Collimonas fungivorans: one gene and its partner. The protein of the gene in region 2 interacts with the protein of the main gene of each other region in a pairwise test. Links are inferred from orthologs where the notes say so. Each region holds a gene or a part of one and is shown on either strand. Other genes may lie near its edges. The genes, in order: accC and ribD.

Region 1 (6,596 bases), 3.3 Mb from region 2 along the record:
TTTCGGCATGCAACGCCATACCCCGGCTGCGCCGGAAAGCGTGGCGGTAGCGGCCCTGCTGGCCCAGGAAATGCCTGACGCCAGCGGCAAGGCCAGCGCCTTGTCGCAGTGGAAAGGCAAACCCCTGGTCGTCAATTTCTGGGCAACCTGGTGTGCGCCCTGCGTGGAAGAGATGCCGGAACTGAATGCCCTACAAACCGAGATAGCTGCCAAAAACATCCAGGTTGTGGGCATCGGCATCGATTCTGCCGACAACATCGCAAAATTTGCCGACAAATACAAAATCTCCTACCCCTTGTATGTGGCCGGTACCGGCGCCACCGCACTATTGCGGCAGTTCGGCAACCAGAGCGGCGGCCTGCCGTTCACCGTCTTGATCGGCCACGATGGCGCAGTGAAAAAAATGTACCTGGGCAGCATCAAATTCGACGAATTGCGAAAAGACTTGGCATTGCTATAAGATGAAAACTTACTGCAAAAACATTTAACAATGCCAGGCTGAAATTTCACAGAAACAAATTTCCCCTTGCCAGTCAACGTCATTTGACGGCAAAATGCGGCCATCGTCGTCAAACGGAGCACCATCTCCATGGCAAAAAATATACTTCTACTCAACGGACCCAACCTGAATTTGCTGGGTACAAGAGAGCCAGAAGTCTACGGTTCGACCTCGCTGAGCGATATCGAACAAGCAGCTCGGGTCCAGGCAACTGCTGCTGGGGCTCGGCTTGAGCACTTCCAAAGCAATCACGAAGGCGCCCTGATAGACCGCATCCATGCGGCCAAGGCAGAAGGCGTCGACGCCATTGTGATCAACCCGGGCGGGCTCACGCACACCAGCGTCGCCCTGCGCGACGCATTGAGCGGAGTGGCAATCCGTTTTGTCGAGGTCCACATCTCGAATATCCACCAGCGAGAAGCGTTTCGACATCATTCCTATTTATCGGATGTCGCTGTTGGAGTCATTTGCGGTTTAGGCGTGGATGGCTATCATGCAGCAATTGATTTTGCCATTAAGAAACTCTAGTTGATAATCTTGCAGCAATGCGGCGTTCGCAGATCCTTTGCAGCGCCGGATTGCGTGTCATAAAAACGAAAATAGCTTTTCATTATTTATTCTGAAGGATTGCATATGGATTTGAGAAAACTCAAAACGCTGATCGACCTCGTCGCTGAATCAGACATCGAAGAGCTGGAAGTGACGGAAGGCGAAAGCAAGGTCCGTATCGTCAAGTCGTCTGCATCCCAGCAAAACCAGGTTGTCATGATGCAACCGCAACAACAGCATCCGGCCCAGTACCAGGTAGCCGCACCGGCGCCAGTGGCTGCCGCGGCGCCGGTAGAAGTGGCCGCTGTACCGGAAGGCCATATCGTCAAATCGCCTATGGTCGGTACCTTCTACCGCTCGTCGGCGCCCGGCTCGCCGGCATTTGTCGAAATCGGCTCGGAAATCAAGGAAGGCGGCACGCTGTGCATCATCGAAGCGATGAAGCTGCTCAATGAAATCGAAGCCGACGCTTCCGGCGTAGTGAAGAAGATACTGGTGGAAAACGGCCAGCCGGTCGAATTCGGCCAGCCGCTGTTCATCATTGGTTGATAGATTTGTACCGAGCGATCTGTACCGAGAGAACTACCGAGTAGCCTGCACGGCGGCATCCGCTCATCCGGGTCCCGCCGTTCTGGTTGCCAGTGCGGGCCTTTGTGCCAAGGCCGCATTGTCAACCCAATGCTTGATAACGCTTAACTCTTAGCGACGCATATACCAATTACTATGTTTGAAAAAATCCTTATCGCCAACCGCGGCGAAATCGCCTTGCGCATCCAACGCGCCTGCCGTGAAATGGGCATCAAGACCGTCATGGTCCATTCCGAGGCAGACCGTGACGCCAAGTATGTGAAACTGGCGGACGAATCGGTCTGTATCGGGCCGGCGCCATCCAGCCTGAGCTACCTCAACATGCCGGCCATCATCAGCGCAGCTGAAGTGACCGACGCCGAGGCCATCCACCCAGGCTACGGCTTCCTGTCCGAGAACGCCGATTTCGCCGAGCGGGTTGAGCAGTCGGGTTTCGTGTTCATCGGCCCGCGGCCGGCGAACATCCGCCTGATGGGCGATAAAGTATCGGCCAAACAAGCCATGATCCGCGCCGGCGTGCCCTGCGTTCCCGGCTCGGAAGGCGCGTTGCCGGATGATCCGAAGGAAATCGTCAAGATTGCCCGCAAGATCGGCTATCCGGTCATCATCAAGGCGGCCGGCGGCGGCGGCGGACGCGGCATGCGCGTGGTGCACACCGAAGCGGCGCTGGCCAATGCGGTGACCATGACCAAGACCGAAGCCGGCGCCGCGTTCGGCAATCCGGAAGTGTATATGGAGAAGTACCTGGAAAATCCGCGCCACGTGGAAATCCAGATCCTGGCCGACCAGTTCAAGAACGCAGTCTGGCTGGGCGAACGCGATTGCTCCATGCAGCGCCGCCACCAGAAAGTGATCGAAGAAGCGCCGGCGCCAGGCATCCCGCGCAAGGTCATCGAAAAAATCGGCGACCGCTGCGCCGAAGCTTGCCGCAAGATGGATTACCGCGGCGCCGGCACTTTCGAATTCCTGTATGAAAACGGCGAGTTCTATTTCATCGAAATGAACACTCGGGTCCAGGTTGAGCATCCGATCACCGAAATGATCACCGGCATCGACATCGTGCAGGAACAGATCCGCATCGCCGCCGGCGAAAAGCTGCGCTTCCGCCAGCGCGATATCCAGCTCTCCGGCCACGCCATCGAATGCCGCATCAACGCCGAAGACCCGTTCAAGTTCACGCCGTCGCCAGGCAAGATCCTGTCGTGGCATGCGCCTGGCGGTCCTGGCATCCGGGTCGATTCCCATGCCTATGCGGGTTATTTCGTGCCGCCGCATTATGATTCGATGGTGGGCAAGGTAATTTCCTATGGTTCCACCCGTGAGCAGGCGATCAAGCGGATGCAGATCGCCCTGTCCGAGATGGTGGTGGAAGGGATTCAAACCAACATCCAGCTGCACCGTGAACTGATGATTGACGCCCGTTTCATCGAAGGCGGCACCAACATCCACTACCTGGAACACAAACTGGCCGAGCGGCCGGTGGTGGCGAAGGAAACGGATAAAGCAGCAAAGAAATAAGGATTCCCCTTAGGGAGTTTCCATTACACAGTAAGGCATCTGATGAGCTGGACCGAAATTGTTATTGAAGTTGCCCTGAACGACGCCGAAACGCTGTCTGATGCGTTGATGGATGCCGGCGCCTTATCGGTTTCGGTGGAAGATGCCGACCTGGGAACCGCCGCCGAGCAGCCTTTGTTCGGCGAACCCGGCATGGAACCCAAGGAAGCCGCCTGGCAGCGCAGCCGGGTAGTGGTGCTGGCCGAAGTCGACGCCGATCATGCAGCGATCGTCAGCAACGCCGCCAAGGCTTGCGGCGTCGCGGTCCCGCCCTACTCGCTGCGGCCGGTGGCGGCGCAAGACTGGGTGCGGCTGACGCAATCGCAGTTTGAACCCATCCATATCGGCAAGAATATCTGGGTGGTGCCTAGCTGGCACGATGCGCCCGACGCCAACGGCCTGATCCTGGAACTCGATCCGGGCCTGGCTTTCGGCACCGGCAGCCATCCGACCACCCGCCTTTGCATGGAATGGCTGGAAATCCATGTACCGCTGCAAAAGCCGAAATCGCTGCTCGATTACGGCTGCGGCTCGGGCATCCTGGCCATGGTGGCCATGAAACTCGGCAGCGACAGCACCGTCGTCGGCGTCGATATCGACCCGCATGCGATCGATGCAGCACGCTACAACAGCGAACGCAATCACTGCGACGTCGCCTATTACCTGCCGGAAGATTTCAGCGCCAAGAGCACGGTGCAAGTATTCGATATCGTGGTCGCCAACATCCTGTCCGGTCCGCTCAAGCTGATGGCGCCCATGCTGTGCAGCCGCATCGCTGCCGGCGGCAGCCTGACCCTGTCCGGCGTGCTGGCGGAACAGGCGCAAGACGTCATCGCCGCCTACGCGCAGTGGCTGCCCCTGAGTGTCTGGGCAGAGCAGGATGGCTGGGTAGCGCTGTCCGGAACCTTGAAGTAAGCAGGCCATGGCGCTCGCGACCCAATGTCCGCATTGCCAGACCACCTTCCGGGTCGCCAACGACCAGCTGAAGCTGCGCGGCGGCCTGGTTCGCTGCGGCAGCTGCCGCGAAGTCTTCAATGGCATCGAGCACCTGGTGCGGCCCGACGTGGCGGTCCCGGTATCGGTCCCGGTATCGGTCCCGATATCGAGACCGGTGCCGGCGCCTGCAACGGCGCCAGAGCAAGATGCTGTAACTATCCAGACCCACGGGTTTGGCGCTGACGAAGCACCCCAGGCGGAACCGCAGCATAGCGCTCCGCCGCCCCCGGTTTACGTCGCGCCCGAACCAACGCCGATACCGAGACCAACACCAGAACCCGAGCCGGCAGTCGCCGTCGCCACAGATCACCCGTTGCCTGTCATCGCACCTTCAGCCGCGCCTGAAACCACCGGCCGATCAATGGCATCGGGTCGGGTGGAAGCGGCGATTGACGGCCTCGAAGAGGATTTGCGGATCGCCGAAGAAACCAGCCAGTCGGCGCCGGCCGATGTGCATCACACGCCGTTCGGCCTGATCAAACCCTCCGCCTCTACCGATCCGGACGAAGCGGCAAGCAATCCGCCGACGCCGAATGTCTGGCATCGTCATGTCGACGAAGACGAAGACAAGCAGATGGCGCGCATGACCTTGATGCATGTCGCCGGCCAGGAAGATTACGTGCAGGCTGCAAAAGCCGAATCCGGCACCGCTGCTGACGACGATGAACTGGATCGCATCATCGATGAATTGCAGCGCAAGCCGTGGCGGGCGGAAAAGACCCCTGCCGTGGCAAATCCCTCGAACGCAGCGGACGGCGGCGACGGCAGCAGCAAAAAGAAGAACCGCGACAAAACCGCTGCCGAACCGGAGCCGGCTGCTGCCGACGAGCCCGATTTTGTGCTGAGCGCAAGGCGCAGGCAACGGATCGGCGGCACGCTGCGCTGGGCCATGTGGGGCGCAGGTGCGCTACTGCTGGTCGGGTTGGCCGGACAATCGACTTATTTCTTTCGCGACCAGCTGGCGGCGCGCGTGCCGCAGCTCAAGCCGGTGCTGGTCGGCGCTTGCGCGAAAATCGGCTGCAGCGTCGGCCTGCCCATGAAAATCGACAGCATTTCCATCGAAGCCAACGAGCTGCAGGCGGTCGATCCGGCCCGCAACCTGTTTTCGCTGAACCTGCTGCTGCGCAACCGCAGCGACACGGTGCAAGCCTGGCCCAATATCGAACTGACCTTAAACGACGGCAACGAGAAGGCGATAGCGCGCCGGGTGTTTACCCCCACGATTATTTGAGCGCATCGGCCAATCCGGCCCAGGGTTTCGCCAGCGACCAGGAACAGCCTGTGAAGCTGGGTTTTGAGCTATTGCAGCTGAAGGCGTCCGGTTACCGGGTGTACCTGTATTATCCTTAGGGCCTGCAGTGAGCGGCGCAAAGTTTGCCGGTTGCGCTTAAACTCTATCCCGTAATTATTTTATTTGCGCAGACCATCCGCGCCAACCAGCGAGTTTTCCTCTTTTATTATGACCTCTCTCATTTGCGGTTCACTGGCTTTCGACGTCATCATGCAATATCCGGGACGCTTCTCGGATGCGCTGCTGGCCGACCAGCTGCACAAGATCAGTGTCTCCTTCCTGGTGCCGACCTTGCGCCGCGACTTCGGCGGCTGCGCCGGCAATATCGCCTACAACCTGAAACTGCTGGGCGGCGATCCGCAAATCATGGCGACCATCGGCCACGACGGCGGCGACTACCTGGCGCGGCTCGACCAGCAAGGCATTTCGCGCAAGACGGTGCGCACCATCGAATCGATCTATACCGCGCAATGCTTCGTCACCACCGACGCCGACAATAACCAGATCAACGCCTTCCATCCCGGCGCCATGACCCACTCGCATGAGAACAAGGTAGCCGACGCCGGCCCGGTCAAGCTGGCGATTGTCGCCCCCGACGGCCGCGACGGCATGTTGCAGCACGCTGCCGACTGCGCGGCGCAGGGCATCCCGTTGATCTTCGATCCGGGCCAGGGCATGCCGATGTTCAACGGCGACGAGCTGAAGCAGTTCATCGAACTCGCGACTTATATCGCCATGAACGACTATGAAGCTGAAATGCTCGCTTCGCGCACCGGTTTATCGCTAGCGCAGATTGCCGAACGGGTGTCGGCGCTGGTAGTGACTCGCGGCGAACTCGGCGCGGAGATTTTCACCGGCGGCGGCAAGATCGACATCCCTTGCGTCAAGGCCGACCAGGTGCTGGATCCTACCGGTTGCGGCGACGCCTTCCGCGCCGGCATGCTGTACGGCTTGAGCAACGGCATGGACTGGGCCACCACCGGCCGCCTCTCCAGTTTGTTGGGCAGCATCAAGATCGCTCACCTGGGACCGCAGAACCACGCGCCCAGCCGTGCCGAAATCGATGAACACTTCCATAGTGAATTTGGTTACCGATTGTAAAAGTAGCACATCAAA
Region 2 (6,556 bases):
GCAATATCTCAAGATGCCCAGCCTGGATGCCGGCATTGCATTCGACGACGGGGTTGCTTCGATAGAGGCGCTTGTAGAAATCGCGGCAGATGAACAGCTCACGCTTGCCGAAGCGCATCAGGATTGAGGAAGGGGTAGACTCCATACCAAAGCGGGAGCCGGAGGTAATATCCAAGTTCGTCATGGCAGCAATTCCAATCTCGTTGAAGGGAATTACACTGTACCATAACTACTGTATATGCATACAGTAAATTGCAGTGTGTCTGTTTTTAGTCACGCCGCAGGCCAGGGGGCCGGCAGCGTGGCCTGATGCTAATCAACGGCGCCAGCCGCGGTCATGCCAGTAATGGTCATGCCAACCGCGGCCTCCGCGCCAGTAACCCGGACGGCCGTAATAAGCCGGCGGATAGTAGCCAGGAGCGCCGTACACCACGACCGGAGGCGGCCGCACATATACTGGCGGCGGCGGTGCGTAGTAGACAGGCGGTGGTGCGTAATAGACTGGCGGCGGTGCGTAATAACCAGGTCCGGGCACACCGATATTCACCGACCAATGGGCTCCGGCAAACGCCGGGGCTGCCGAGAACAGGCTGACGGCAAGCAGTCCGAGCAGGGCAACGCGCATGGGATTTTTCATGGCAGGTCTCGATGGCTTTGAGTTAAACATAACTATATTTAACCTAATTTTCGAAGGCTGCGCTAGGTACAAGTCGTAAGGCCTGTAACAACATGTATCTCTCTATGTGAATTGTGGCTTTTTTCGCACAAGCAGACTTAATCGATCGCCAAGTCCTGGCGCTTGTACCGGGCGATGGCGACCAAGGCCAGAGCGATCAGGAAAAATCCCATCAGCAGCATGGCGGCATTGGCCATCACCCGCGGATAACCGAGCTGGATGACATTCAGGAACGGATAGGGATAAAACCCTGACATGCCGCCGCGCACCATTGCCATTACAAAATAAGCCAGCGGGTAGACCAGCCACAGCAGGCTGTCTTTTGCCTGCAAGCCGTCCTTTGCGGAAAACAGCAGCCAGTACAAAACGAACAGCAAGGGCACCACGGTATGCAAACCCTCGTCCGACAGCCGGTGCAGGCCGGTGAACGGCGCGTGGTTGCGCAGCAGCAGGTTGTAACCGAGGCCGACAATGATGATGTACAGGGTCATTGCCGTGAGCACGCCGGGCCGGGAAAAGAAGCGGCCGGGCGTGGAATCCGGCCTGAGCAGCAGCAGCGTGCAGCACACCGCCAGCAGGACATTGGTCAAGATGGTCAGGTAGCCGAACATGCGCCAGACGGCTTCGCCGTAGGTCATGCCCTTGGCCAGCAGGATCGGAATGGAAATGGAAAATTGCGCGGCGATGGAAAACCATGCGACCAGCGTAATCAGCAGCAGCAATAACTGCGGTGCGGTAGCTTTTTTCATGAGCGAATTCCGGGCATCTGGACTGGCCGTCTTAAGCAGCAATGCCCTGGTCGACGCTCAGCATGCGCTCCACATAGCGTGCGATCAGGTCCACTTCCAGGTTGACCTGCTTGCCGGCTTGCAGATGTTTCAGCGTCGTCACTTCAATCGTGTGCGGGATCAGGTTGATCGAAAACAGGCAGCCGTCGGCCACGTCGTCGACCCGGTTTACCGTCAGCGACACGCCGTTGACCACCACCGAACCCTTGTAGGCGAAATATTTGGCGAGATCGCGCGCAGCCTTGATCACCAGCTCCCAGGACTCCCCCACCGGCTCGAATTTCTGCACCAGCCCGAGGCCGTCGACATGACCCGACACCAGGTGGCCGCCCAGGCGGTCGGCCAGGGTCAGGGCCTTTTCCAGGTTGACCTCGCCGGCAGCGTCGAGGCCGACGGTACGGTTCAGGCTCTCGCGCGAGACGTCGACTTCAAAGCCGCCGGCGCTCTTCTCGACCACGGTCATGCAGGCGCCGTTCAGGGAAATCGAATCACCGAGCGCGACATCAGCCAGCGACAAGGCGCCGGCGTCGATCTGCAGCCTGACGCCGTCCTCGGCACTAGAGCCCAGCGGTTTAACGGAAGTGATTTTGCCGACGGCAGCGACGATACCAGTGAACATGATGACAATATAAAAAATTAACGGAATCGTGCAAGGATACGCAAATCCTCGCCAACCTGCTTGATTTCATGGAATTTCAGGCTCAGCTTGTGGTCCAGGTTCTCCAGCGCCGGCAAGCTGAACATGCCGCGGCCATCGCCCAGGATGGAGGGCGCCAGGTAGACCAGCAATTCGTCGACGCAATGCTCGCGGATCAGCGAGGCATTCAGCTTGGAGCCGGCTTCGACATGCAATTCGTTGATCTGGCGTTTACCGAGTTCGAGTATCACCTGCGGTAAATCGACCTTGCCGTCAGCGTTCGCCAGCACCACGACCTCCGCGCCTTGCTGCTCCAGCAAAGCCTGTTTTTCCGCATCGATGGTAGCGCTGAAAATCAGGTTGCCGCCACCGACCAGGATTTTTGCATCCGGACTGATGCTGAGCTTGCTGTCGACGATCACCCGCAGCGGCTGCCGCGGCAGCGGCGGCACGGTACGCACCGTCAGCTGCGGATTGTCTTCTTTCACGGTGCCGATGCCGGTCAGGATGGCGCCGGCGCGGGCGCGCCACATATGGCCGTCGTCGCGCGCCGCCTGCGAGGTGATCCACTGGCTCTGGCCGTTATGCAGCGCGGTCTTGCCGTCCAGGCTGGCGGCCACTTTCAGCCTGACCCAGGGTTTGCCGGTTTGCATGCGCGTGAAAAACCCGATGTTCAGCTCGCGCGCCTGCGTTGCCAGGACGCCTGATTCCACCGCGATCCCTGCCGCCTGCAGGCGCGCCATGCCCTGCCCTGCCACCAGCGGATTGGGATCGTCCATCGCCGCCACCACCTTGGCCACGCCGGCCCGTATCAAAGCGTCGGCGCAAGGCGGCGTGCGGCCGAAATGACTGCACGGCTCGAGCGTGACGTAGACGGTGGCGCCGCGCACATCGTAGCCCTTGGCAGCGGCATCCTGCAACGCCTGGATCTCGGCATGGTTGCCGCCCGGCGGCTGGGTGAATCCGCTGCCGATGACCTGGCCGTCCTTGACGATCACGCAGCCGACCGCGGGGTTCGGCGCGCTCGACAGCAGACCGTTTTCGGCAAGCCGCAGGGCTTGCGACATCAACTGTTCAACCGCGGTCATGGGAAAAACCTGGAAATCATGAAAAAGCCGTCAGAAAGGAGAGATGCAATGATTGTACAAAATATGCCGCCGCCATCGTTAATTAATATGCGATGCCGCCTATAAGCCTGTTCAAGGCATGATGGCAGCGCGGTTGCGCAGGGTGACCACCCGTTTGAATACCGCCCGCAGATGGCGGTCGCTGGCCAGCCTGGTGCCGCCGGCGCAATCGACATAGCGCTGCGGCTCGATGGCCTGCTGGTTCTCGCCGCGCAACTGCAGGCACAGGCCGATGCGCACCACACGTTCCCAGTTTTGCCGCTGGTCATCGGACAAGGCGGCTACTTGCGTTGCGTTCAGGAACTGGCGCGGCGTTGCCTCACCAGCGGCAGCCACGCCATAGGTCAGCTGCAAGTCTTCGACGTTGCTGAGCACCGGCTGCGCGTTGCGGTTGCCCTGGCAATAAAGGGAATTTGCGCTGACGCCGACACGCGCAGCCACAAAATAAAGATTGCGCGCGATAGTCACCTGCGGTCCCAGCATATAGGCCGGATGGTCGGGCGGCACGGCAATCGGGGCCAGCTTCGCGCCATTGCAGTCAACGCCGGCGCCGCTGGGCGGATCGGAATAGTCATCCGAGCGGTAACTGACTTCGAAAGCGGCCATCCCGGCCTCCGGGCTGCACGAGAAATCTTTCTCTCCCGGTCCCAGCGGCTTGACGAAACCGTGCTCGCAGCCGCGCAAGCCCAGCGCCGGCGTGCCGTCGCTGAGGATGAAATCGGTGACGGGCGCCGTGCCTGCGGGCGAGATTGCGCTCACCACATTGCCGAACCAGGCTTGCCGTAGATCTTTTTCCATCAGGGTCATGGCGTAGTTGCCGTCCTGGTACAGGCGCCGCTTGTCTTCGTTCAGGCGGAAGCTGGCTTTGCCGCTCAGGTAGAGCGTCGTGCTCAGCAACAGCAGACCGGAAGCAATCGCCAGCGCCACCAGCAACTCCACCATCGACAGTCCTCCATGGAGCCAAGCTTGCCTGCGGCGGCTGACGATGTTCAGCATTCGCTGGCATCCGGTTTGAGGTTGATGCGGCCGGTGTTGGCGATGCATATCCTGCGTGCAAATTCGCCGTTGTGGCTGATGACCAGGTTCGTGAAGCTGCTGCTGGCGTTGCCGCCGCTGTTGTAGGTGATCGTCGTCCTGCCGGCGTCGGCCTGGACATTCTCATCCAGTGCGCCCTGCCGCGATAGAATCTGCCGGCTATCGGCTACCAGCACCAGCCAGCCGGCGCCCCAGTCGCCGCCGGCGCGCGTGGCCGTGGCCGCCGCGCTGCACAGCGCATCGGCAGAGTCTGCATCCATGCTGCGGCAGACCAGCACCGCGCGGCCGCGCTGGATGGCTTCGCTGCGCGCCAGGGTAAGCGCGGCGACCAGCTGGCTGATATCGGCGGCCAGCCGGTTCTGGATCACGAACGCCCGCATCGACGGCAAAGCCAGGCCCAGCAGGATGCTGGCGATCGCCAGCGCGATCATGAGCTCGACCAGGGTCAAACCCGAATCCGGCGCAATGCCTGTTGCGCCATCGGGCACGGACGATCGCGGCAAAAACATGAGGGGCTCCTAGTCACCGAATTTTTATTTCATTTTTATTAACCATTCTGACAAAAAAATAGCGCCGGACTAAGCGGCGCTATTGTATTTAAGAATTTACTTCCGTCGGCTCGGCGGCCCGGAAAACTCTTCGATCATGTTCTGGAATTCCGCGACGTCTTCAAAGCTCTTGTAGACCGAGGCAAAACGGATATACGCGATCTTGTCCAGGCGCTTGAGTTCCCGCATCACCAGCTCGCCGACATGGCCGGACAGCACTTCGCGCTCGCCGCTCGACAGCAGTTTTTCCTTGATGCGCTGCAGGGCCTCGTCCAGCGCCTCGACCGATACCGGCCGCTTGCGCAGGGCCAGCATCAGGCTGGCGCGCAGCTTGAGCGGATCGAAATCGGTGCGGCTGCCGTTCTTCTTGACGATCACCGGCATCGCCAGCTCTATCCGTTCGAAGGTGGTGAAGCGTTTGTCGCATTGCATGCAACGGCGCCGGCGCCGGATCGAATCGCCCTCTTCCGACACGCGCGTGTCGAGCACCTGGGTTTCTTCATGCTGGCAGAATGGACATTTCATGATGGCGGTAATCCGAAAGTGATTGCAACAGGCTGTGTCGGCAGTTCCATCTCTACATTATTCCTTTTCGTGGCCGCGCGCCAAACTGGCCAGACTGGCGTCATATGGAGCATGGGCCCGGGCAGAAGCTGCACCGGGCCCATGACTTCTCTCGATTGCCGGCCTGCCCTGCGGCACACCGGCAATCGCTGCATCAGGCTGCGTATACCGGGAAAGCGTCGGTCAGTTTCCTGACTTCGGCCTTGACCCGTTCGATGGTCGCTGCGTCATGCGGGTTGTCCAGCACATCGGCGATCAGGTTGCCGACCTTGGTCGCTTCAGCTTCCTTGAAACCGCGGGTAGTGAAAGCCGGGCTGCCGACACGGATGCCGGAAGTGACGAACGGCTTTTCCGGATCGTTAGGGATGGCGTTCTTGTTGCATGTCATGTGCGCTGCGCCGAGGATCGCTTCGGCTTCCTTGCCGGTGATCTTCTTGGCGCGCAGGTCGACCAGCATCACGTGCGATTCGGTGCGGCCGGAAACGATGCGCAAGCCGCGTGCGATCAATGCTTTCGCCAGGGCGTCGGCATTCTTCACCACCTGCTGCTGGTAAGCCTTGAATTCCGGCGTCAGCGCTTCCTTGAACGCCACTGCCTTGCCGGCGATGACGTGCATCAGCGGGCCGCCCTGGATGCCTGGGAAGATCGCCGAGTTGATGGCTTTCTCGAACTCGGCCTTCATCAGGATGATGCCGCCGCGCGGGCCGCGCAGGGATTTGTGGGTAGTCGACGTCACGAAGTCGGCGTGCGGCACCGGATTCGGATATTCGCCGGCAGCGATCAGGCCTGCGTAATGCGCCATGTCGACCATGAAGTAAGCGCCGACCGCCTTGGCTACTTTAGACATGCGCTCGAAGTCGATGCGCAGGGCGTAGGCCGAGGCGCCGGCGATGATCAGCTTTGGCTTCTTTTCGTGCGCCAGGCGCTCGAAGGCTTCGTAATCGATTTCTTCTTTTTCATTGAGGCCGTAGGACACTACGTTGAACCACTTGCCGGACATGTTCAATGCCATGCCGTGCGTCAGGTGGCCGCCTTCGGCCAGCGACATGCCCATGATGGTGTCGCCTGGCTTCAGCATTGCAAAAAACACGCCCTGGTTGGCTTGCGAGCCGGAGTTAGGCTGGACGTTGGCGGCTTCGGCGCCGAACAGTTGCTTGACGCGGTCGATCGCCAGCTGCTCG

The links.
Region 1: the proteins of ribD (region 2) and accC interact in binary tests that used the Escherichia coli proteins (3 or more experiments, as listed by UniProt). The link is inferred for Collimonas fungivorans from one-to-one orthologs.

What each region holds. Positions count from the first base shown.
Region 1 is NZ_CP013232.1:1,120,436-1,127,031, reverse strand. What follows is about bases 973-3,962. They hold accC (acetyl-CoA carboxylase biotin carboxylase subunit), read left to right. Parts: upstream 973-1,771; coding sequence 1,772-3,154; downstream 3,155-3,962. Other genes in these bases: prmA (50S ribosomal protein L11 methyltransferase), read left to right, coding at 3,197-3,962; accB (acetyl-CoA carboxylase biotin carboxyl carrier protein), read left to right, coding at 1,133-1,597; aroQ (type II 3-dehydroquinate dehydratase), read left to right, coding at 973-1,027. Also shown: CFter6_RS04880 (TlpA family protein disulfide reductase), read left to right, coding at 1-460; more of aroQ, read left to right, coding at 590-972; more of prmA, read left to right, coding at 3,963-4,108; CFter6_RS26710 (DUF3426 domain-containing protein), read left to right, coding at 4,116-5,420; CFter6_RS26330 (DUF3426 domain-containing protein), read left to right, coding at 5,417-5,539; CFter6_RS04850 (carbohydrate kinase family protein), read left to right, coding at 5,649-6,581. UniProt on the Escherichia coli protein: This protein is a component of the acetyl coenzyme A carboxylase complex; first, biotin carboxylase catalyzes the carboxylation of the carrier protein and then the transcarboxylase transfers the carboxyl group to form malonyl-CoA.
Region 2 is NZ_CP013232.1:4,393,280-4,399,835, forward strand. What follows is about bases 1,146-4,095. They hold ribD (bifunctional diaminohydroxyphosphoribosylaminopyrimidine deaminase/5-amino-6-(5-phosphoribosylamino)uracil reductase RibD), read right to left. Parts: upstream 3,190-4,095; coding sequence 2,101-3,189; downstream 1,146-2,100. Other genes in these bases: CFter6_RS19205 (Pr6Pr family membrane protein), read right to left, coding at 1,146-1,425; CFter6_RS19210 (riboflavin synthase), read right to left, coding at 1,457-2,083; CFter6_RS19220 (PilW family protein), read right to left, coding at 3,301-4,095. Also shown: CFter6_RS19195 (hypothetical protein), read right to left, coding at 1-184; CFter6_RS19200 (hypothetical protein), read right to left, coding at 317-637; more of CFter6_RS19205, read right to left, coding at 775-1,145; more of CFter6_RS19220, read right to left, coding at 4,096-4,224; CFter6_RS19225 (GspH/FimT family pseudopilin), read right to left, coding at 4,218-4,772; transcriptional regulator NrdR, read right to left, coding at 4,869-5,336; glyA (serine hydroxymethyltransferase), read right to left, coding at 5,530-6,556. UniProt on the Escherichia coli protein: Converts 2,5-diamino-6-(ribosylamino)-4(3h)-pyrimidinone 5'-phosphate into 5-amino-6-(ribosylamino)-2,4(1h,3h)-pyrimidinedione 5'-phosphate.